2 regions of the Kineococcus gurbantunggutensis genome follow, and region 2 is predicted to be linked to the other one. Evidence: predicted binding sites of a transcription regulator. Region 2 holds the regulator's gene; the other holds the start of a gene.

Region 1 (11,797 bases), on a different contig from region 2:
TTGACCCACACGTCGTCGCTGCCGTTGACGACGATGCCGGCGTCCCCGCCCGCGCGCCCGGTGCGCGGCACCCCCGGCGTGGTGGCCTCGGCGAGGTCCTCCTCCACGGCCGCCTCGCCGCCGACGGCGACGATGAGCTTCTCCACCACGTGCTGGGCGGAGACGTGCTTCTCCCCCACCGCCGCGTAGAGCGCGGACACGTCGGCGAGGTTCAGCTCGCGCGCCACGGCCAGCAGCGAGTCGTGCGACATCAGGCGCTGCAGCGGCAGGTGCTGCTTGCGCATGGCGCGCGCGATCTCGTCCTTGCCGAGGTCGATGGCCTCCTCGCGGCGCTCCTTGGAGAAGAACTGCTTGATCTTGTTGCGCGCCCGCGGGGACTTGACGAACTGCAGCCAGTCCCGGCTGGGGCCGGCGCCGTCGGCCTTGGAGGTGAAGACCTCCACCAGGTCGCCGTTGTCGAGGGTGGAGTCCAGCGGCACGAGGCGGCCGTTGACCCGGGCGCCCATGGTGCGGTGCCCCACCTCGGTGTGCACCGCGTAGGCGAAGTCCACCGGCGTGGAGCCCGCGGGCAGTTCGCGCACGTCCCCCTTGGGGGTGAAGACGAACACCTGACCGGCGTTGATCTCGAAGCGCAGGTCGTCGAGGAACTCGCTGGAGGGCGACTCGCGCTGCCAGTCGACGACGGACTTCAGCCAGTCCATCTCGTTGTCGCGCTTGCCGCCGGTGGCGTTGGGGTCGTCCTTGTACTTCCAGTGCGCCGCCACGCCGTACTCGGCGCGGCGGTGCATCGTGAAGGTGCGGATCTGGATCTCGACGGGCTTGCCCTCGGGCCCGATGACCGTCGTGTGCAGCGACTGGTACATGTTGAACTTGGGCATCGCGATGTAGTCCTTGAACCGGCCCGGGACCGGGTTCCACCGCGCGTGCAGGGCGCCGAGGACCGCGTAGCAGTCGCGCACGGAGTCCACCAGGACCCGCACGCCCACGAGGTCGTAGATCTCCGCGAAGTCGCGCCCGCGCACGATCATCTTCTGGTAGATCGAGTAGTAGTGCTTGGGCCGGCCGGTGACCGTGGCGCGCACCCGGGCGCTCTTGAGGTCGTCCTCGATCTGGGTGCGCACCCCGGCGAGGTACTCCTCGCGCGCCGGGGCGCGGTCGGCCACCAGGCGCACGATCTCGTCGAAGCGCTTGGGGTAGACCGTGGCGAACGCCAGGTCCTCCAGCTCCCACTTGATCGTGTTCATGCCCAGCCGGTGCGCCAGGGGCGCGTAGATCTCCAGCGTCTCGCGGGCCTTCTTCTCCGCCGAGGCGGCCGGCACGTAGCGCCAGGTGCGGGCGTTGTGCAGGCGGTCGGCGAGCTTGATGACCAGGACGCGGATGTCCTTGGCCATCGCCACGATCATCTTGCGGACGGTCTCGGACTGCGCGGCCTCGCCGTAGGTGACCTTGTCGAGCTTGGTGACGCCGTCGACGAGCTGGGCGATCTCGTCGCCGAACTCCCGGCGCAGGTCCGCCAGCGAGTAGTCGGTGTCCTCCACCGTGTCGTGCAGCAGGGCCGCGGCCAGCGTGGAGGGCGTCATGCCCAGCTCGGCGAGGATCGTGGCCACCGCGACGGGGTGGGTGATGTACGGGTCGCCGCTCTTGCGGCGCTGGCCGTCGTGGGCGTTCTCGGCGCGGTCGAAGGCGCGCTCGACGACGCTGAGGTCGGCCTTGGGGTGCGTCACGCGGACCGTGCGCAGCAGCGGCTCCAGCACCGGGGAGACGTTGGACTGCCGGTGCTGGCCGAAGCGCGCCAGCCGCGAGAGCATCCGGCTGGCCGTGACCGGCCCGGTGTGCGCCACCTCCCCGCCCTGGCGGGTGCGCTCGCCGGTGCGCCGGCGCTCGGGACCGGCGGGCCGGCTGACCGGGGCCGGGTGCGAGCCGGCGCCCGGGGCGGGCAGGACCGACGAGGGAGCGGGCGCGGCGCTCGGTTGCGCGCCGGGGAGGGCGTCGGCGGCACCGTCGGGCACCGCCGGGCGCGTCTCCACCGCTCGGCCCTCAGTGCCCGTGCCGTCCGCCATGGCGTTCCTCCCGTCCGCGGAGGCCCAGTCTAGGAGCCCGCGGCCCCGCGCGGTGACGCGGCGGGGCGCGCCGGGGGCGCGCGGCGCCTCAGGAGGTGCGCAGGGCGACCACGGGGCGGTCGCCGAGCTGCGCGCGCCCGCCCAGCTCGGCCAGCTCCAGCAGCACCGCCACGGCCGCCACGTGCGCCCCGGCCTCCTCGACCAGCTCGCACGCGGCCCGCGCGGTCCCGCCGGTGGCCAGCACGTCGTCGAGGACGAGGACCCGCTGCCCCGGGCGCACCAGGTCGCCGCGCAGCTCGACCGCCGCGGTGCCGTACTCCAGCGCGTACTCGCGGCGCAGGACCGGGCCGGGCAGCTTGCCGGCCTTGCGCACCGGCCAGAACGCCAGCCCGCACCGCTCGGCCACGGGAGCGGCGAGCATGAAGCCGCGCGCCTCGACGCCGGCCACGGCCTCGGCGCCCACCGCGCGCGCGAGGCCGCCCAGGGCGGCCACCACCGCCGCGAAGGCGGCGGCGTCGGCCAGCAGGGGCGTGATGTCCTTGAACTGCACGCCCGGGCGGGGGAAGTCCGCCACGGTGCGCAGCCCCGCGTCCACCAGAGCGGAGACCGCCCCGGCGTCGGGCACCACCGGCTGCGGCCCGCTCACGCGGCTCCCCCGGCCGCGGAGGCGGCCGTGGCCCCGCCGGCGGGCGCGGTGCCCGCGGCCCGCTCGCGCACCTCGGCGTCCAGGGCGCGCACGCCCGCCTCGCGCGAGCGCAGCGCCACCAGCAGCGGCGTCGCCACGAAGATCGAGGAGTACGCGCCGACCAGGGTGCCGACGAACAGCGCCAGGCTGATGTCGCGCAGCGTGCCCGCGCCCAGCAGCAGGTCGCCGATGAAGAGGATCGCCGCGACCGGCAGCAGCGCCACGACCGTGGTGTTCACGGAGCGCACGACGGTCTGGTTGACCGCGAGGTTGGCGGCCTGCGCGAAGGAGCGGTCGCGCTTGGTGAACGCCTCGGTGGTGTTCTCGCGCACCTTGTCGAAGACCACGACGGTGTCGTAGAGGGAGTACCCCAGGATCGTCAGGAACCCGATGACCGTCGCCGGCGTCACCTCGAAGCCGACGAGGGCGTACACCCCGACGGTGATGACGAGGTCGTGCACGAGGGCGGCCATCGCGGCCAGCGCCATCGTCCACGTGCGGAAGTACAGCGCCATGATGACCGAGACGAGGACGAAGAAGATCACCAGCGCGGTGAGCGCCTTGTTCGTCACGTCCGCGCCCCAGCTGGGCCCGACGGTGGAGGACGTGACGCTCTCCAGCGGCACGCCGGTCCGCTCGGCCAGGGACTGGCGGATCTCGTCGAGCTGGGCGGTGCTCAGCGTCTCGGTCTGCACGCGCACGCCGTTGCCGCCGACCTGCGTCACCTCGGGCACCGCGCCCGGCACGACCGACTCGACGGCCTCGCGGGCCGCCTCCTGGTCGGTGGAGCCGGTCACCCGGAACTGCGAGCCGCCCTCGAACTCGATGCCGAAGGTCAGGCCCGGCTTGACCAGCAGCAGCGCGGAGACCACCACGCAGGCCAGGGCGATGAGGAACCACAGCTTGCGCTTGCCGACGAAGTCGTAGGAGGACTCACCGGTGTAGAGCCGGTTGCCCAGTGCTGCCATGCCCATCAGGCGTCGCTCCTGTCGTCCGCCGCACCGGCCCCGCCGGTGCGCGCCTGCTCCCCGTCCGCGCGGTCCGCGGCGGTGCCGCCGTCCGCGCCGTCCGCACCCGCACCGGTCCCGCCGGCGGCGCGCTCCGCGGCGCGCCGCTCGGCGACCGTCGGGCGGCGCACCCCGCTGTGCAGCGCGTGGCGCGCCACGACCGAGCCGAGGTGCTCGGGGTCGAAGCCGGACCACTTGTGCCCGCCGCCGAAGAACTTCGTGCGCGCCAGCAGCGCGACCACCGGGTGGGTGAACAGCATGACCACGACCACGTCGACGAGCGTGCTGATGCCCAGGGTGTAGGCGAAGCCGCGCACGTTGCCGGTGGCCAGGACGAACAGCACGACCGCCGACAACAGCGTCACCGCGTCGGAGATGAGGATCGTGCGCCGCGCCCGGTGCCAGCCGGCCTCCACGGCGGAGGTGAGGATGCGCCCGTCGCGGATCTCGTCGCGCACGCGCTCGAAGTAGATGATGAACGAGTCGGCGGTGGTGCCGATCGCGACGATGAGACCGGCGACGCCGGCCAGGCTCAGGCGGAAGCCCTGCAGCCAGCTCAGCAGCAGCAGCACGCCGTAGTTCAGCGCGGCCGCCAGCAGCAGGCTGCCGACGGTCACCAGCGCCAGGCCGCGGTACTGCACGAACGAGTACGCCACGACGAGCACCAGGCCGACCAGGCCCGCGATGAGGCCGTTGCGCAGCTGGTCCTCGCCCAGGGTGGCGGAGATCTGGTCCTCGGTCTGCGGCACGAACGACAGCGGCAGGGCGCCGAACTTCAGCTGCTGCGCCAGCGCGTCGGCACTGGCCTGCGTGAAGTTGCCGGTGATCTCCGGGTCGGTGGCGATGGTCTGGCTGACCACCGGGGCGGTGACGACGAGGCCGTCCAGGACGGCGGCGAAGCGGTTCTTGGGGTCGCTCAGCTGCGAGATGCGCGCGGTGAGCGCCTCGAAGGCGTCGTCGCCGCTGGCGTTGAAGGACAGCTGCACGGTCCAGCCGCCGGTCGCGTAGCCCTGCGAGTTGCGCGCCTGGGCCGCGGTGGCGTTGGTCAGCTGGGTGCCCTCGAGCTCGGCCGGGCCGAGCACGTACTTCTCGGTGCCGTCCTGGCTGCAGGTGACCAGCGGCAGGGCCGGGTCGTCGACGAGGCCGCCGGTGCGCTGGGCCGGGTCGGTGCAGTCCAGGTTCTGGAACACCTCCACCAGGCCGGGGCTGGACAGCCAGGCGTCGTCGCTGGCGTCGGTCGGGGCCGGGCTGGGCGTCTGGCTCGGCTGGCCCGGGCCCGGGGTGGGCGCCGGGGTGGCGATGTCGGCCAGCGAGGGCGGGGTGGCCGGCGCGGCGGGCTCCGCCGGCACCGCCGGGTCCGCGGGCGCGGCGGTCTCCGCGGGCGCGGCGGTCTCCGCGGGCGCGGTGGTCTCCGTCGGGACGGCGCCGGCCTGCTGCAGGGCCGCCGGCGCGGCGGCGCCGTCGGCGCTCTGCGTGGGCTCGGGGGTCGCCGCCGGGGAGGCCGTCGCGCCGTCGGCGGGGGCGGCGCCGTCGGTCGGGGCGGCGCCGTCGGTCGGGGCGGGCGTCGCGCCGTCGGTGGGCGTGGCCCCGTCGGTGGGCGTCGCGCCGTCGGTGGGGGCGCCCGTGGGCGCCGGGGCGGCGGGCGGGGCGACCGGCTCGGCGAAGAGCACCACGCGCATGCGCAGCTGCGCGGAGCGGGCGATGAGGTCGAGCTGTTCGCGGCTGGCCTGCCCGGGGATGGACACCGAGATGTTCTGCCCGCCCTGCACCTGCACCTGCGACTCGGACAGCCCGGTGGCGTCGACGCGCTGGCGGATGATGTTCGCGGCGCGCTGCACCTGCTCGCTGTCGACCTCGCCGCCGCCGACGGCGCGCGGGGTGAGCACCACCTGGGTGCCGCCCTCGAGGTCGAGGGCCAGACCCGGCGCCCACCGCGCGGCCCCCCAGATCGAGCCGGCGCCGACGGCGCCGAAGACGAGCGCGGTCAGCAGGACCAGCAGGACCAGGAAGCGGCCGGGGCGGGGTCGGCGGATGGGTGCGCCTCGGCGCACGCGCGGGGGCCTGTCGTTGGACACTGGGTACCTCGGGACGGCGCTCACCGGGTGACGGTCGTCACCCGGTGGACGCAAGCTTGTCACTCTTCGTGGACAGGTGCCGTCTTACCAGTCACCGCTGTGCACGGGGACGGGGGATCGGCGGACGGAGCCTCAGGGCCGCGGCGCACCGCCGTCCGCGGGGCCGTCGCCCTCGGCGACGTCCTTGCGCAGGTCCAGGCCGCCGGCCTGACCGGCGGCGGTCGCGCCCGGCGCCCCGTCGGCACCGGCGAGCGCCGGGGTCACGACGCGGGCCACGGCGCGGCGCGCCCAGCGGGTGCGCACGCCCGGGGCGATCTCCAGGGTCACCACGTCGCCGTCGACGGCGACGACCGTCCCGTAGGTCCCCGAGGACGTCATGACCTCCGCGCCCGGCCCGACGCTGCTCTGCATCTCCAGCTGCGCCCGCTGCTGCTTGCGCGTCCGGCTGAACATGAAGACCAGCAGGGCGATCATCAGCACCAGGAAGATCAGCTGGCTACCGCCGCCACCACCCACGACATCCCTCTCCGCACCGGTGGGTTCGACGGCTCACCGGCGCCCGCGCCGGCCTCGTGCCGGCACGGCGGGCCAACGGCAGGCACCCGCCGCGGGTTCCTCGCCCCGGCCGGCGCCGGTCGCCCGACCCGCCCGCGCAGTCTAGACGGGTCACCCGGACGGCCCTGGACAGCGACGCGGCCGGTCCCGCGGTCGATCCGCGGGCCGATCCGGCGGTCGGCCTCAGACCGTCCCGGGACCCTCGGCGGGGTCGGCGCCGGCCCCCTCCGGCTCCGGCGGCAGCTGCCAGGGCGCGTCGCGCGGCGGGGTCAGCCCCAGGTGCGCCCACGTCTCCGGCAGCGCCACCCGCCCGCGCGGGGTGCGCCCCAGCAGCCCCTCGCGCACCAGGAAGGGCTCGGCGACCGTCTCGACGGTCTCGGCCTCCTCGCCCACCACGACCGCCAGCGTCGACAGGCCCACCGGCCCGCCGCCGAAGCGGCGGCACAGCGCGTCCAGCACCGACCGGTCCAGCCGGTCCAGGCCTCGCTCGTCGACCTCGTACACCTCCAGCGCGGCGCGCGCCGCGTGGCGGTCCACCAGCCCCGAGCCGCGCACCTGCGCCCAGTCGCGCACCCGCCGCAGCAGGCGGTTGGCGATGCGCGGGGTGCCGCGCGAGCGCCGGCCGATCTCGGCGGCGCCCTCCGCGGTCAGCTGCACCCCCAGCAGCGCGGCCGAGCGGCGCAGCACCTGCACCAGCTCCTCGGGGGTGTAGAAGTCCAGGTAGCCGGTGAAGCCGAAGCGGTCGCGCAGGGGCGCCGGCAGCAGGCCGGCGCGGGTGGTGGCGCCCACGAGGGTGAACCGCGGCAGCTCCAGCGGGATGGCGGTGGCCCCGGGCCCCTTGCCGACGACGACGTCGACGCGGTAGTCCTCCATGGCCATGTAGAGCATCTCCTCCGCCGGGCGCGCCATGCGGTGGATCTCGTCGAGGAAGAGCACCTCGCCCTCGTCCAGGGAGCTGAGCACGGCGGCGAGGTCCCCGGCGTGCTGGATCGCCGGGCCGCTGGACTGGCGCAGCGGCGCGCCCATCTCCGAGGCGACGATCATCGCCAGGGTCGTCTTGCCCAGGCCGGGCGGGCCGGAGAACAGGACGTGGTCGCTGGTGCCGCCGCGCGCCCTGGCCGCGTCGAGCACCAGGGACAGCTGCTCGCGCACCACCTTCTGGCCGACGAACTCGTCCAGCCCGTGCGGGCGCAGCGCCGACTCGGCGGCGCGCTCGCCCTCGTCGGCCCCCTGGGTGACGATCCGCTCGCTCACGTGCCCCTCCCCCTCCCCCTCAGCGTCCCGACAGGTGGCGCAGCGCCGCCCGCAGCACGGCCGGCACGTCCGGGGTGCCGTCCGCGTCCTGCTCCACCACCGCGTCCACGGCGTCCCCGGCCTGCTTGAGCGGGTAGCCCAGCCCGACCAGGGCGTCGACGACCTGCCGGCGGCGGGCGTCGTCGTCGGCCGCGGGCGCCGCGGCGGGCGGGGCCCCCGGCGCGCCGAGCGGCGGCCCCAGCCGGTCCCCCAGCTCCAGGCAGATGCGCTGCGCGCCCTTCTTGCCGATGCCCGGCACCCGCACCAGCGCCGCGTGGTCCTCGGCGGCCACGGCGGCGCGCAGGCCGTCGGGGCGGTGCACCGCCAGCATCGCCAGCGCCAGGCGCGGGCCCACGCCGGAGACGGTCTGCAGGACCTCGAAGACCTCGCGCTCGTCGGCGTCGGCGAACCCGAACAGCGTCAGGGAGTCCTCGCGCACCACCGTGCTCGTGGCCAGCGAGCCCTCCTCGCCGACGCGCAGCGCCGCCAGGGTGGCGGGGGCGGCGTGCACGAGCAGCCCCACCCCGCCGACCTCGACGACCGCCGAGTCCAGCCGCACCGCGAGCACCCGCCCGCGCACCGACGCGATCACACGACCTCCAGCCCCGGCGCGGGACGCAGCCCGCGCGAACACCTGTACGAGCGAAGGCTAACCAGGGGCGGCGACACCCCCCGCGCGGCGCGCGGCGGCACCGGGCACGATCGGGTGCCGTGAGCCACGAGCAGCACGCCAACCCCCGTCAGAACGTCACCTTCGACTCCGCCTCCGAGAGCGGGCACGCGCACGGCTACCTGCGGGTGCCGGACTCCGGCAGCGGTCCCGGCGTCGTCGTCGTGCAGGAGTGGTGGGGCCTGACCGACCACGTCGCCGGCATCGTCGACCGCCTCGCCGCCGAGGGCTTCGTCGCCCTGGCCCCCGACCTGTACGGCGGGCGCACCACCCACGACTCCGAGGAGGCCCGGCGCTTCCTCGTCGAGCTGCCCCCCGAGCGCGCCGCCCGCGACCTCGCCGGCGCGGTGACGTACCTGCTGCAGCGGCCGGAGACCACCTCCTCCACCGTCGGCGCCGTCGGCTTCTGCATGGGCGGGGCGTTCGTGCTGACGCTCGCGGCGCAGCAGGGCGAGCGGATCGGCGCGGCCGTGCCCTGGTACGGCGTGCCCGGCCCGGACACCGACTTCTCCGGGGTGCGGGCCGCGGTGCTGGGCCACTTCGGCGAGGAGGACGCCTCCGTGCCCCTGGACGCCGTGCGCGCCACCGAGCAGCGCCTGCGCGAGCAGGCCGGGGTGGACGCCCGCTTCGAGGTGTACCCGGCCCCGCACGCCTTCTACAACGACGAGCGGCCCAACTACCGCCGCGAGTCCGCCGAGCTGGCCTGGGGGCGCACCACCGCGTTCCTGCGCGAGCACGTGCGCTGACCCCCGCGCCGTCCCGGGCCCGGCCGCCGAGTGGCCGAGCGCCCGGGACGGCAGGACAGTGGCGCGGTGACCCGAACACGCTCCCCGCGCCCGCGCCGCCCGGTCCACACGGTCCTCGCCGGCGCCGTGGCCGGTGCCGCCGGCACCACCGTCCTGAACGCCGTCACCTACGGCGACATGGCCGTGCGCGGCCGGGCGCCGAGCACCGTGCCCGAGCGGACGGCGACCGCGCTGGCCGAGCGGCTGGGCCGCCCGGTCGGCGGCCGCGGCGCCGAGCTCGAGCACCGCACCACCGCCCTGGGCGCCCTGTCCGGCTACGCGGCCGGGGTGGGCGTGGGCAAGCTGGTGGGCCTGACCCGCGCCGCCGGGCTGCGCATGCCCGCCGGGCTGGGCGGCGTCGTCACCGGCGCGCTGGCCATGGCGGCCAGCGACCTGCCCGCGCACGCCCTCGGCGTGACGGACCTGCGCACCTGGACGGCGCAGGACTGGGTCTCCGACGCGCTGCCGCACCTGGCGTACGGGCTGACCACGCACGCGGCGCTGCGCGCGCTGGACCCGCCGGCCGCGCACGAGCGCGCGACGATCGTGGACCTGCCCTCCCTCGGCGGTCACGGCGGGCGCGTCGGCCCGCGGGGCGCGCGGACGCCCTCGCGCGCTTCGGCGGGCCTGGTGGTGCGCAGCGCGCTGCTGGGCGTGGCCGCCGGCGGGCGCAGCACCCTGGGCCTGGCCGGCCCGGCGCTGCTGTCCGCCGGGACCCGCGCGCTGCCCGGCGGGGCGCCCGCCGCGGTGCTCAGCACCCTGGCCCTGGGCGGGGAGCTCGTCGCCGACAAGCTGCCCTCCACCCCCAGCCGGCTCAGCGCCGCCGGCCTGCCGGCGCGGCTGGTCTCCGGCTTCGCGGGGGGCGCGGTGCTGGCCCGCCGCGAGCACGCGCGCACGCTGCTGCCCGCCCTGGCCGGTGCGGCCGGGGCCCTGGCGGGCTCGCACGCCGGGGCGGCGTGGCGCGCCTGGGCCGGGCAGCGCGTGCCGGACGTGGAGGCCGCGCTCGCCGAGGACGCCGTGGCGCTGGCGCTGACCCTGGCGGCGACGCTGCCGCACCGCCGGGGCTGACCGCCGGGGCTGACCGCCGGGGCTGACCGCCGGGGCTGACCGCCGGTGGGCCGGGCCGCGCCTCAGCGCGGGCGGCCCACCGGGCGCCGGGCCGCTGCCCGCGCCGCCTCCGCGTAGGAGTTGCGGCGCCCGGTGACCAGGGCGGCGTGCGCGGCGGCCTCCAGGCGCGTGGTGCCCGCGCCGCGCCACAGGTGGCACAGCGCCAGCGCGAGGGCGTCGGCGGCGTCGGCGGGCCGGGGCGGGGCGTCCAGGCCCAGGATGCGCGTGACCATCGCGGTCACCTGCTCCTTGTCGGCGCGGCCCGAGCCGGTGACGGCGGCCTTGACCTCGCTGGGGGTGTGCATCGCCACCGGCAGCCCGCGCCGGGCGGCGGCGACCATCACCAGGCCCGCGGCCTGGGCGGTGCCCATCACCGAGCGCACGTTGGCCTGGGCGAAGACCCGCTCCACGGCCACCACGTCCGGCTCGTGCTCGTCCAGCCAGCGCTCCAGCCCCTCGGCCACGGCGAGCAGGCGGGCGGGCACCGGCTCGTCGGCCGGGGTGCGCACCACCCCGACGGCGACCATGCGCACGCGCCGGCCCCCCGCGCCGGGGGACTCCACCACCCCCAGCCCGCAGCGGGTGAGACCTGGGTCGACGGCGAGGACGCGCACGGCCCCCACCCTCGCACGGTGCGGGGCGGGGGCCGTGGCAGCGGGCCGCGCGCGCCGGGCGGGGCCCGGCGCGCTCAGCGGGCGGCGGTGCCGCTCAGGCGTCCTCGAGGGCGGCCATGACGTCGTCGGAGACGTCGTAGTTGGCGAAGACGTTCTGCACGTCGTCGCAGTCGTCGAGGGCGTCGACGAGCCGGAAGACCTTCGCGGCGCCCTCGGCGTCCAGGGGCACCTGCACGCTGGGCACGAAGCTGGCGTCGGCGGAGTCGTAGTCGATGCCGGCGGCCTGCAGCGCCTCGCGCACGGCCACCAGGTCGGTCGGCTCGCACACGACCTCGAAGGTGTCGCCCTGGTCGGTGACCTCCTCGGCCCCGGCCTCCAGGACGGCGGTCAGGACGTCGTCCTCGGTGAGGCCGGTGCCCTCCTTGCCGATGACGACGACGCCCTTGCGGCTGAACATGTACGCCACGCTGCCCGGGTCGGCCATGGACCCGCCGTTGCGGGTCATGGCCGTGCGCACCTCCATGGCCGCGCGGTTCTTGTTGTCGGTGAGGCACTCGATGAGCAGCGCCACGCCGTTGGGGCCGTAGCCCTCGTACATGATCGTCTGCCAGTCGGCCCCGCCGGCCTCGGCGCCCGAGCCGCGCTTGACGGCGCGCTCGATGTTGTCCGCGGGCACGGAGGTCTTCTTCGCCTTCTGGATGGCGTCGTAGAGCGTGGGGTTGCCCGCCGGGTCACCCCCGCCGGTGCGGGCCGCGACCTCGATGTTCTTGATCAGCCGAGCGAAGCTCTTGGCGCGCTTGGCGTCGACGACGGCCTTCTTGTGCTTGGTCGTCGCCCACTTGGAGTGGCCGGACATTGCTGTTCCCTCCGCCGTTCGCTCGCTGACTCGTCAACTGCCCCGTGGGCTGCCCGCCGACCCCAAGCCGCGCCGCTCCTCGTGCCCCCG
Region 2 (11,797 bases):
CCAGCCGCTCTGCGCCACCTTCGACGCCCGCTCCAGCGGGCCGGCGTAGCGGCCCTCGGTGCGCTCGTTGACGAACGTGGTGGCCTTGCGCAGCACGCCCTCGGCCTGCTGCGAGTGCTGGCCGGCGAACTGCCCGGCCCGGGTGCGGGCCTGCTCGGCGGCCACCCGCGCCTGCTCCACGGCCTCGTCCAGCTTCAGCCCCAGGAACTTCATGGTGCCCACGGCTCCTCCTCCGGTGCTCGCGTCCGTGCGGGTCCCACTGTCTGCCACCATCTGCGCGTGGGCCAGTCGAGATCACCGCAGGGCACCGTAGCGCCCGCCCTCCCCGCCGCGCCCGTGGTCGCCGTGGTCGGGCCCACCGCCTCCGGCAAGTCCGACGTGGCCGTGGCGCTGGCGCACCTGCTGCCCGGCCCCGGCGGGATCGGCGCGGAGGTCGTCAACGCCGACGCCATGCAGCTGTACCGCGGCATGGACGTCGGCACCGCCAAGCTCGGCGAGGCGCAGCGGCGCGGCGTGCCGCACCACCTGCTCGACGTCCTGGACGTCACGCAGGCCGCGGACGTGGCCACCTACCAGCGGCACGCCCGCGCCGCCCTCGACGCGGTGGCCGCCCGCGGCCGCACGCCGCTGCTCGTGGGCGGCTCCGGGCTCTACGTGCGCGCGGCCCTGGACGACATGCGCTTCCCCGGCACCGACCCCGCCGTGCGCTCGCGCTGGGAGGCGCGCCTGGCCGAGGTGGGGCCGCAGCGCCTGCACGCCGAGCTCGCCGAGCGCGACCCGGAGGCGGCGCGGCGCATCCTGCCCTCCAACGGCCGGCGGGTCGTGCGCGCCCTGGAGGTCGGCGAGGTCACCGGCCTGCCCTTCGCCGCCTCGCTGCCCGAGCAGCGCTACGTGCGCCCCGCCGTGCAGGTGGGCCTGAGCGTGCCGCGCGAGCAGCTCGACGCCCGCATCGACGCCCGCGTGCGCCGCATGTGGGACGAGGGCCTGGTGCAGGAGGTGCGCCGGCTGGAGGCCGCCGGGCTGCGCGAGGGGCTGACCGCCCCGCGCGCGCTGGGCTACGCGCAGGTCCTCGACGCCCTCGACGGCACCACCACCGAGGCCGAGGCCGCCGAGCTCACCGCGCGCCTGACCCGGCGCTTCGCGCGCAAGCAGGAGTCGTGGTTCCGCCGCGACGAGCGGGTGCGCTGGGTGGAGGCCCCCGACGGCTCCGACCCCGAGGAGCTGGCCCGGCGGGTGCTGGAGCTGCTGGCCGTAGAGTCGGCCGCGTGAGCAGCCTGAGCACCCCCGGCGCGGTCGCCTTCACCAAGGGCCACGGCACCGAGAACGACTTCGTGCTCGTCGCGGACCCCGAGGGCGCCTGGGACCCCTCGCCCGCGCTCGTGGCGCGGCTGTGCGACCGGCGCGCCGGCATCGGCGCGGACGGGCTGATCCGCGCCGTGCGCTGCGCGGCCCTGCCCGAGGGCGCCGCCCTCGCCGCCGAGGCCGAGTGGTTCATGGACTACCGCAACGCCGACGGCTCGGTCGCCGAGATGTGCGGCAACGGGGTGCGCGTCTTCGCCGAGCTGCTCCTGCGCGAGGGGCACCTGCCCGCCGAGGCCGGCGACGGCCGCTGGTTCGCCGTGGGCACCCGCGCCGGGCTCAAGCGCCTGCGCCGCGAGCCCGACGGGCGCTGGACCGCCGACATGGGCCCCTGGCGCCTGAGCGGCGGGGAGCGGGCGCTGGCGGACGGCTCCGACGCCCTCGTCGCCGTCGCCGGCCTGGACGGCGTGGTCCGCCCGGCGCTGTCGCTGGACCTGGGCAACCCGCACACCGTCGTCGCGCTCGCCGAGCCGGCCGAGCTGGACGCCGCCGACCTCGCGCACGCCCCGCAGGTGGACCCGGCGCCCCCGCACGGCACCAACGTCGAGCTGGTCGTGCCGCTGCTGGCCGTGGACGTCACCGGCGACCACGTCGCCGACGTGGGCGACGTGCGCATGCGCGTGCACGAGCGCGGGGTGGGGGAGACCCGCTCCTGCGGCACCGGCGCGTGCGCGGCCGCGCTGGCCACCCGCGCGTGGGCCGGGGCCGGCTCCCCGGACGTGTGGCGGGTGGAGGTGCCCGGCGGGGAGGTCGTCGTCACCGTGGGCGAGGGCTCCAGCCTGTCCGCGGGCACCGTGTGGCTCACCGGGCCGGCGGTGCTGGTGGCCACCGGCACCCTCTCCCCGGCGCTGCTGGCCGAGCCCGTGCCCGCCTGAGCGCCCCGCGCGCGCGGGGCGCTCAGCCGCGCCGGACGGTGAGGACCCGGAAGCCCTTCGAGGAGGCCGTGCGCGCGGTCGCCGCCCCCGGCAGGACGGCGGGCAGCTGCGCGTCCAGCCAGCGGTGCAGCGAGTCCGCGCCCAGGTTCTTCTGCACCACCAGGTGCGCCTCGCCCCCCGGCGCCAGGCGCGGCAGCCAGCGCAGCAGCAGCGCGTGCAGCGCGTCCTTGCCCACCCGGATCGGCGGGTTGGACCACAGCTGCGCGAACGCCACGTCGGCGGGCACCTCGTCCGGCAGGCACGCGCGCACGTCCACGCCCAGGCGCTGGGCGTTGCGCCGGGCCAGGTCCAGCGCCCGCTCGTTGACGTCGACGGCCCACACCCGCCGGCGCGGCTGGAGCAGCCCCAGCGTCAGCGCCACCGGGCCCCAGCCGCAGCCCAGGTCCAGCACGTCGCCCCCGGCCGCCGGGTCCCGCGGCACCAGCGGCAGCAGCACCGAGGTGCCCGGGTCCAGGCGCTCGGCGCTGAACACCCCGCGCGCGGTCTGCACCGACACCCGCCGCCCGGCCAGCTCGACCTCGACCTCGCGCCGCTCGTCCGGTGCCGCCGGGCGCGCCGTGAAGTAGTGCTCCCCGGTGCCCCCGCCCGCCTGCTCGCCGTCCACCCGGGTGCTCACCACGCCGGTCAGGGTAGGCCCGCGAGGCGCGCCGGGCGGAATCCCGTGGACCGGCGGGGCGTTGGACGGGATGCTGGTCCCCTCAACCCCTGAGGGGCAGCACGACCTGGGAGGTCCATGAACCACCGCTCTTCGCCGGTCCGGCCGTCCGCGACGTCGTCGTCGCAGGACAGCGAGCGCCCCGAGCAGCACGAGCCCGTGCTGGACGGCGCCCGCGAGGCGGACCGCGACGCCGAGTTCGACCGCGCGCTGGCCCGCATCCTCGCCGGGCACGACGGCGCGGCCCCCACCGGTGAGCACGGGGCGGACGGCCCCGGGGCCCGCGACGTCGACGGCGACCAGCTCGACCTGGCCGACCGCCGCGCCCTGCGCCGCGCCGCCGGCCTGTCCACCGAGCTCGCCGACGTCACCGAGGTCGAGTACCGGCAGCTGCGCCTGGAGCGCGTCGTCCTGGCCGGGGTCTGGTCCAGCGCCGACTCCACCCGCCAGGAGGCGGAGGTCTCCCTGCAGGAGCTGTCCGCCCTCGCCGCGACCGCGGGCTCCGACGTCCTGGCGGGCGTCCTGCAGCGCCGCTCCACCCCCGACCCGGCCAGCTACCTCGGCGCCGGCAAGGCCGAGGCCCTGGCCGAGCTGGTGGCGGCCGAGGGCGCGGACACCGTCGTGTGCGACGGGGAGCTGTCCGCCTCCCAGCGCCGCGGGCTGGAGGACATCGTCAAGGTCAAGGTCGTCGACCGCACGGCCGTGATCCTCGACATCTTCGCCCAGCACGCCAAGAGCCGCGAGGGCAAGGCGCAGGTGGAGCTGGCCCAGCTCGAGTACCTGCTGCCGCGCCTGCGCGGCTGGGGCGAGTCGATGTCCCGCCAGGCCGGCGGCCGCGTCGCCGGCGGTGCCGGGATCGGCTCGCGCGGCCCCGGTGAGACGAAGATCGAGCTGGACCGCCGCCGCATCCGCTCCCGCATGGCCAAGCTGCGCCGGGAGATCCGCGGCATGGGCACGGCCCGCGACGCCAAGCGCTCCCTGCGGGTGGCGCGCGCGGTGCCGTCGGTGTCCATCGCCGGGTACACCAACGCGGGCAAGTCCTCGCTGCTCAACCGCCTCACCGGGGCGGGCGTGCTCGTGGAGGACGCGCTGTTCGCCACGCTGGACCCCACCGTCCGGCGCGCCCAGACGCCCGAGGGGCGCCCGTACACCCTGACCGACACGGTCGGGTTCGTGCGCCAGCTGCCGCACCAGCTGGTGGAGGCGTTCCGCTCCACCCTGGAGGAGGTCGCCGAGGCCGACCTCGTCCTGCACGTCGTGGACGGCTCGCACCCCGACCCCGAGGGGCAGCTCGCCGCCGTGCGCTCCGTCCTGGCCGAGGTCGAGGCGCACCGGGTGCCCGAGCTGGTGGCGATCAACAAGGCCGACGTCGCCGACCCGGAGGTGCTGCAGCGGCTGCTGGCCCGCGAGCGCGGCGCCGTCGTGGTCTCCGCGCGCACCGGCGAGGGCGTGGAGCAGCTGCGCGAGCGGATGGCCGAGCTGCTGCCCGTGCCGGACGTGGAGCTGGAGGTGTGCGTGCCCTACGACCGCGGCGAGCTGGTCCACCGGGTGCACACCACCGGTCAGGTCCTCTCCGAGGAGCACACCGGGACCGGCACCCGGATGCTGGCGCGGGTCCGCCCGCGCCTGGCGGCCGAGCTGGAGCCCTTCCGCCTCAGCGCCGCCGGCGCCTGAGGCGGCGGGCGCGGCGCGCTCTCGCGCCGCGCCCGCCCCGCACCACCGCCCGCCCGGCGCACCCGGGCGGGCGCTGTGGACGCCGTCGGGGCACGTCGGAGGTGTCGGCGAGGATGGTGCGGTGAGCGCGCCCAGCACCGAGCAGGTCCACGAGCAGCACCCGCAGCGCGAGGAGGTCGACGGCCGCGAGGCCGCCGACCTCCTCGACGTGGTGGTGCGCGAGCTCGGCGGTCAGCGGCGCGAGGGCCAGGAGCGGATGGCGCAGGCCGTCACCGACGCGGTGCGCGCCCGCAGGCACCTGCTCGTGCAGGCCGGCACCGGCACCGGCAAGTCCGTGGCGTACCTCGTGCCGGCGGTGGCCCACGCCGTGCACCGCGGCAGCCGCGCGGTCGTCACCACCGCCACGATCGCGCTGCAGGCGCAGGTCGTCGACCGCGACCTGCCCCGCCTGGCCCGCGCCCTGGCCCCCGCGCTGGGCCGCGAGCCCACCTGGGAGCTGCTCAAGGGCCGGGCCAACTACCTGTGCCGCAACAAGCTCGACGGCGGCTTCCCCGAGGAGGAGGCCGCCCTGTTCGACGTGGCGGCGCCCGCGGGCGACACCGGCGCCGGTGACGCCGGCCGGCTGGGCCGGGAGGTCGTGCGGCTGCGCGAGTGGGCCGGTACCACCCGCACCGGGGACCGCGACGAGCTCGACCCCGGCGTCAGCGACCGCGCCTGGCGGCAGGTGTCGGTCTCGGCGCGCGAGTGCCTGGGCGCGCAGCGCTGCCCCGTCGCCGACGCGTGCTTCTCCGAGCGGGTGCGCGCCCGCGCCCGCGAGGTCGACGTCGTGGTCACCAACCACGCCATGACGGCCATCGACGCGCTGGAGGGGTCCGGCCAGCTGCTGCCCGAGCACGACCTCCTCGTCGTCGACGAGGCCCACGAGCTCGCCGACCGGCTCACGGCGGTGGCCACCGCGGAGCTGTCCGCGGGCGTGGTGGGCGCCGCCGCGCGGCGCCTGCGCCGCTCCGCCGGCCTGGTCAGCGACGCCCTGGAGGACGCCGGCGCCGCCCTGGAGGCCGCGCTGGAGGACGCCGCCCCCGGCAGGCTGGAGCGCCGGCCGGCGGCGCTGTCCGACGCCGTCGCGGCCGTGCGCGACGCCGCCCGCACCGCGCTGACCGACCTGCGCACCGCCACCGAGGGCGCCGCCAAGGAGGAGGACGCCGAGGCCCGCGGCTCCCGGCACCTGGCGCGCGCGGCCGTGCAGGAGGTCTTCGCGGTCGCCGAGCGCCTCGCGGCGGACTCCGAGCACGACGTCGCGTGGGTCAGCGCCGCCGGCCCGGGCGGGCGCGCCCCCTCCCTGCACGTGGCGCCGCTGTCCGTGGCCGGGCTGCTGCGCGAGCGGCTGTTCACCGACCGCACCGTGGTCGCCACCTCCGCCACCCTGACCCTGGGCGGCTCCTTCGAGCCGGTGGCACGCTCCTTCGGGCTGCGCTCGGCCACGCGCGACGAGGCGCCGTGGACCGGCGTGGACGTGGGCAGCCCCTTCGACTACGCCCGCCAGGGCATCCTCTACGTCGCCCGCCACCTGCCCCCGCCGGGGCGCGCCGGCCTGCCCGACGCGGTCCTCGACGAGCTCGCCGCCCTGCTGGAGGCCGCCGGCGGGCGCACCCTGGGGCTGTTCTCCTCCCGGCGCGCCGCCGAGGAGGCCGCCGCGGGCGTGCGCGAGCGCACCGGGCGCACCGTGCTGTGCCAGGGCGACGACCGGCTGCCGCGGCTGGTGCGGCGCTTCGCCGACGAGGCGGCCACCTCCCTGTTCGGCACCATGTCGCTGTGGCAGGGCGTGGACGTGCCCGGGCCCAGCTGCCAGCTCGTCGTCATCGACCGCATTCCCTTCCCGCGCCCGGACGACCCGCTCATGGCGGCGCGGGCGCGCGCCGTGGACGCCGCCGGCGGCAACGGCTTCCTGAGCGTCTCGGCGGCCCACGCGGCGGTGCGCCTGGCCCAGGGCGCCGGCCGGCTCGTGCGCGCCACGGGCGACCGCGGCGTGGTCGCCGTGCTGGACCCCCGCCTGGCCACCGCCCGCTACGGCGGCTTCCTGCGCGAGAGCCTGCCCGGGTTCTGGGCGACCACCTCGCCGGAGACGGCCCGCCAGGCGCTGGCCCGCCTGGACGCCGCGGCGTCTGCGCCGGGCGGGTGAGCGCCCGCACCGGTCGGGGCGCACCTGCTGACGCGGGGCCGGGCACCTGGCATCCTCACCCGGTGGCCACCGTCGGCTTCCTGCACACCGCGGACGCGCACGTCCGCACCTTCCGCGACCTCCTGCACCAGCGGGACGAGACCGTCACCGACCGGCACCTGGTGGACACCGGGCTGCTCGCCGCGGCGCGCGCCCGCGGCGCCGCGGCCGTGCGCGGGGCCGTCGCCGACCGCCTGCGGCGCCTGGTCGCCGAGGGCGCCGACGTGGTGGTGGTCACCTGCTCCGAGACCGGCCCGGAGGCCGAGCGCGTCGGGGCGGAGGCCGGCCTGCGCGTGCTGCGCGTGGACCGGCCGATGGCCGAGGCCGCCGTGCTGGCCGGTCGGCGCATCGCGCTGGTCAGCTCGCTGACCGAGGCGGCGGCCACCCTGGCCCCCCTGCTGCGGGAGGCGGCCGCGGCCGCCGGGCGCACCGTGGAGCTGGTGGACGTGCACTGCCCGGGCACCTGGGGCGCCTTCGAGTCCGGCGACCTGGTCACCTACTCCGCCGCCGTGGCCGACGCGGTGCGCCGCGGCGTGCGCGCCGTCGAGCCGGCGGTGGACGTCGTCGTCCTGGCCCAGGCCAGCATGGTGGGTGCGGCCCCGCTGCTGCGGGACCTGCACGTGCCGGTGCTGACCTCCCCGCGGCTGGCCGTGGAGGCCGCCGTGGAGCTCGTGGTGCCCGTCGGGCGCTGACGCCGCCCGGCGCGCGCCGCCGCTACAGGCTGCGCAGCACCGCCGTCACCCGGCCCAGGACGGTGGCCTCGTCGCCGTCCAGGGGCTCGTACAGGTCGTTGCGCGGCAGCAGCCGCACGTGCCCGTCCCTGCGCTGCAGCACCTTCACCGTGGCCTCGCCGTCGATCATGGCGGCCACCACGTCGCCGTTCTCGGCCGTGGGCTGCTGGCGCACCACGACCCAGTCGCCGTCGCAGATGGCGGCGTCGACCATGGAGTCCCCGACCACGCGCAGCACGAAGTGCTGCCCGCCGCCCACCAGCTGCGCCGGCAGCGGCAGGACCTCCTCGACGACCTGCTCGGCCAGCAGGGGGGCGCCGGCGGCGATGCGCCCGACCACGGGCACGTACGCCACGGCGGGGCGCTCGTCCACCCCGCCCGCCTCGTCCGCGCCCGCCCCGTCGCCGCCCGCCGCGGCGTGCACCGGCCCGGGGGCGACGACCTCCAGGGTGCGCGGGCGGCGCGGGTCCTTGCGCAGGTAGCCCAGGCGCTCCAGCGTCTTGACCTGGTGGGCGACGCTGCTGGGGCTGGTCAGCCCGACGGCCTGGCCGATCTCGCGCATGCTGGGCGGGTAGCCGCGCCGCTCCACCGCCTCGCGGATCGTCTCCAGGACGCCGCGCTGGCGCGCGGTCAGCCCCGGGCGGCCCGGGGTGCCGGCGGGCAGCGGCTGCGCCGGGGCACCCGCCGCGCCGCGCTCGTCCCGTCCGGTCCCGTCCAGCGCGTCGGTCACGTCCCACTCCCGTCGTCCCGCCGCCGCGGCGTCGCGCGGCTGCGATCACGCTACCGGCGGGCGGGCGGCACCTCAAACACGTGTTCGAAGCGGCGCGGCGCCCGCCGGCGCGCCGGGGACGGCCCGCGTGTCGGCGGCGGGTGGCAGCGTGCGCCCCGCACCCCCCCGCCGGGCGGGGCCCGCGCCCCCCGCGACCCCCGCGGCGGGGCTCGCGGCCACCGGCGGGCCGGTGGTAGAACAGCCCCGCCGGCTCGAACACCCGTTCGAACCGGCTCCCGAGCCGGAGGTCCTCCCCGTGAGCAGCACCGCCCTCGCCCCCCTCCCTCGCCGCTCGCCGGTGCGCCTGCCGGCCGCGGCGCTCCCGGCGCGCGCCGCCCGTCCCGCCCGCCGCGGCACCGCCCCCGCCCGACGGGCCGCGGCCCGCCCGCCGGTGCGCGCGGCGCACGGCCCGGCCGCGCCCGCGCGGCTGCGCCTGACCCGGCGCGGCCGCCTGGCCCTGACGTGCACCGCGGCCGGCGTGCTCACCGGCGTGGTGCTGGCGGTGGCCGGCGCGGCCGGGGGGCCGGCCGCCGCCGAGCGCGCGCCCGGCGCGGGCCCGCGGGTGGTCACCGTGCTGCCCGGCCAGACCCTCTCCGGCATCGCCGCCGAGCTGGCGCCGGGGCAGGACTGGCGCGAGGTCGCCGCCGACATCGCCGAGGCCAACGGCCTGGCCACCCAGGCGCTGCTCGCCGGGCAGCGCCTGCTCCTGCCCGGCGAGCGCTGAGCCCGGCGGCGGGCGGTGCGCGGCGCGCGCGGCGTCCCCGGCCGCGCAGCGCGGCTTGCCGACGCCGACACCGGCGACGTACCGTCACCTGACGATCAGGAGTCCGGGCCGTCCCCGGCTCCCGCGCCGGCCGCCCGGAGCGGGTGCGGTGCGGGCGGCGCCGGCGCCGGCGCTGCGTGGGAGGAAGCTGGGGTGCACTGCCCGTTCTGCCGGCACGCGGACTCGCGCGTGGTCGATTCGCGGACGACGGAGGACGGCAGCAGCATCCGCCGCCGCCGCCAGTGCCCGAACTGCTCCAAGCGCTTCACCACCCTGGAGACCGCGAGCCTGTCCGTGGTCAAGCGCTCCGGCGCCAGCGAGCCCTTCAGCCGCGCGAAGATCGCCTCCGGCGTGCGCAAGGCGTGCCAGGGGCGCCCGGTGAGCGAGGACGACATCGCCCTGCTCGCGCACCGCGTGGAGGAGGCGATCCGCGCCCAGGGCGCCGCCGAGGTCGACGCGCACCAGGTGGGCCTGGCCACCCTGCCGTTCCTGCGCGAGCTCGACGAGGTCGCCTACCTGCGCTTCGCCTCGGTGTACCAGGCGTTCGACTCGCTGGCCGACTTCGAGGCGGCCATCGGTCAGCTGCGCGCCGAGCGCGCCGCCGAGCTGGCCGGCCGCGCCGGCGGGCCGGCCGCGGCCGCCGCCCCCGCCTGAGGGGCGCCCCCGGCGCCCGGGCGGCGCCGGGCGAGAATGGGCCCATGCTGGATCCCGGGTCGCTGTACACCCTCGAGGGGCAACCGCCGGTGCTGGTGGAGCCCCACCTCGTCGTCGCCCTGTCGGGCTTCATCGACGCCGGCGCCGCCGTGCGCCTGGCCGTGGCGCACCTGCGCGACGTGTGCGAGCGCGAGCTGGTCGCCACCTTCGACGTCGACCAGCTCCACGACTACCGGGCGCGCCGGCCCACCATGACCTTCGCCGGCGACCGCTGGGAGGACTTCGACGCCCCCGCGCTGACGGTGGAGGTGCTGCGCGACGCCGAGGGCGCCGGGGTGCTGCTGCTGAGCGGCCCCGAGCCGGACGTGCAGTGGGAGCGCTTCAGCCGCGCGGTGTGGCAGCTCGCCGACCGCCTGGGCGTGGGCCTGGTGACGACCCTCAGCGCCGCGCCGACGGCGGTGCCGCACACCCGCCCCAGCGGGGTCACCGCCAGCGCCAGCCGCCCGGAGCTGCTGGAGGGGTACCGCACCTGGGACGTGGAGGCGCAGGTGCCCGGGCACGCGGCGGCGCTGCTGGCCCTGCGCGGTGCGCAGGCCGGCCGGGACGTGCTCTCGGTGCTGGCGCACGTGCCGCACTACCTGGCCGGCAACGACTACCCCGACGCCGCCGCGGTGCTGGTGCGCACCCTGGCGGGCGCGACGGGCCTGTCGCTGCCGGTGACGAGCCTGCTGGAGGCCGCCTCGGCCACGCGCGTGGAGGTCGACGCGCAGGTGGCCGACTCCCCGGAGGCCGCGGCCGTGGTGCGGGCGCTGGAGGAGCAGTACGACGCCCGCGGCGACGAGGGCAGCGGCACCGGCGCGGCCGGGGCCTTCCTGCCGACCGCGGACGAGCTGGGGGAGGAGTTCGAGCGCTTCCTGGCCCGGCGCGAGGAGGAGCCCGGCACCGACTGAGCCCGGCACCGGCTGAGCCGGCGCGGGTCGAGCCCGGCGCGGCCGGCCCGGCACGGCTGGGGCGCGCCCGCCCTCAGGTGGCGGCGGCGGTGGTCCCGGCGGTGCCGGAGCTGCCGCCCCGGGCCCCCGACAGGTGGTGCAGCAGCGCCTGCGCGTACGCGTCGGCGGCGTCGGGCGCCTCGAAGGCGTCGGCGCCGTGCTCGTCGAGCAGCAGCACCCGGTGCACGACGCCGTCGCCGACGTCGCGGCGCTCCAGGCGGGTGAAGCGCTCGCCCAGCAGCTCGCGCAGCTGGTGCTCGGCGGGCAGCCAGCACGCCGCGGGCTGGTCGACGGAGTCCAGCGCCCACTCGGTGGTGCCGTTGAAGCCGATGACGCGTCCCGTGGGGTGCTCGTGCACCTCCACGGTCATGTCGCTGAGGGTGAACACGTCCTCGTCCATGTCCCGGTCCGGGATGACGAAGCGGTCCCCCGAGGCCGGCTGCCACTCCAGCCCGGCGGCCCTGAGCCGCAGCGCGAGGTCGACGGAGATCACCGACCCAGCATGGCCCCGGGCCGCCGGGAGCGCGAGGTGGCGGGCCTCAGCGCTGCGACAGGCGCACGAGCATCTTGCCGGTGTTCTCCCCGCGCAGCAGGCCGACCAGCGCGCCGGGCGCGGCCTCCAGGCCCTCGCGCACGGTCTCGCGGAAGACGAGGCGCCCCTGCGCCAGCCAGCCGCCCACCTCCTGCTGGAACTCCTCGCGGCGCGCCTCGTGGTCGCCGACGATGAAGCCCTGCAGCCGCAGCCGCTTGCCGACGATCGAGAAGAGGTTGCGCGGGCCGGGCGGGGCGGAGGCCAGCTCGCGCGGGGAGTTGTACGCCGAGACGCTGCCGCACAGGGCGAAGCGGGCGAAGTCGTTGGCCGCGGCGATCGCGGCCTCGAGGTGGTCGCCGCCGACGTTGTCGAAGTACACGTCGACCCCGTCGGGCGCGGCCCGCAGCAGGGAGTCCAGGACCGGTCCCTCGCGGTAGTCGATGCCGGCGTCGAAGCCGAGGTCGGCGGTCAGGTGCCGGGCCTTCTCCGGCCCGCCGGCGCTGCCGACCACGCGCCCG

What was found. Region 2 encodes LexA, which represses DNA repair genes until DNA is damaged. Its sites were predicted from a motif close to TCGAACANNTGTTCGA; they were not measured.
Positions count from the first base shown of each region.
Region 1: ruvA (Holliday junction branch migration protein RuvA) is a predicted target of LexA. The motif match lies at 8,302-8,317, and genes of this name have one in related genera.

Region 1 is NZ_JBJLSG010000006.1:18,615-30,411, forward strand. It holds gene ACRYR7_RS01770 (RelA/SpoT family protein) at 1-2,060, opposite strand, end outside; gene ACRYR7_RS01775 (adenine phosphoribosyltransferase) at 2,149-2,706, opposite strand; gene secF (protein translocase subunit SecF) at 2,703-3,719, opposite strand; gene secD (protein translocase subunit SecD) at 3,719-5,803, opposite strand; gene yajC (preprotein translocase subunit YajC) at 5,960-6,343, opposite strand; gene ruvB (Holliday junction branch migration DNA helicase RuvB) at 6,566-7,636, opposite strand; gene ruvA (Holliday junction branch migration protein RuvA) at 7,656-8,267, opposite strand; gene ACRYR7_RS01805 (dienelactone hydrolase family protein) at 8,387-9,091, shown strand; gene ACRYR7_RS01810 (hypothetical protein) at 9,158-10,198, shown strand; gene ruvC (crossover junction endodeoxyribonuclease RuvC) at 10,261-10,851, opposite strand; gene ACRYR7_RS01820 (YebC/PmpR family DNA-binding transcriptional regulator) at 10,946-11,707, opposite strand; gene pdxT (pyridoxal 5'-phosphate synthase glutaminase subunit PdxT) at 11,741-11,797, opposite strand, start outside.
Region 2 is NZ_JBJLSG010000098.1:5,414-17,210, forward strand. It holds gene ACRYR7_RS16915 (antitoxin) at 1-213, opposite strand, end outside; gene miaA (tRNA (adenosine(37)-N6)-dimethylallyltransferase MiaA) at 280-1,269, shown strand; gene dapF (diaminopimelate epimerase) at 1,266-2,234, shown strand; gene ACRYR7_RS16930 (class I SAM-dependent methyltransferase) at 2,257-2,913, opposite strand; gene hflX (GTPase HflX) at 3,028-4,623, shown strand; gene ACRYR7_RS16940 (ATP-dependent DNA helicase) at 4,745-6,802, shown strand; gene ACRYR7_RS16945 (aspartate/glutamate racemase family protein) at 6,865-7,533, shown strand; gene lexA (transcriptional repressor LexA) at 7,556-8,302, opposite strand; gene ACRYR7_RS16955 (LysM peptidoglycan-binding domain-containing protein) at 8,598-9,065, shown strand; gene nrdR (transcriptional regulator NrdR) at 9,258-9,758, shown strand; gene ACRYR7_RS16965 (proteasome assembly chaperone family protein) at 9,803-10,708, shown strand; gene ACRYR7_RS16970 (pilus assembly protein CpaE) at 10,782-11,240, opposite strand; gene ACRYR7_RS16975 (NADP-dependent oxidoreductase) at 11,287-11,797, opposite strand, start outside.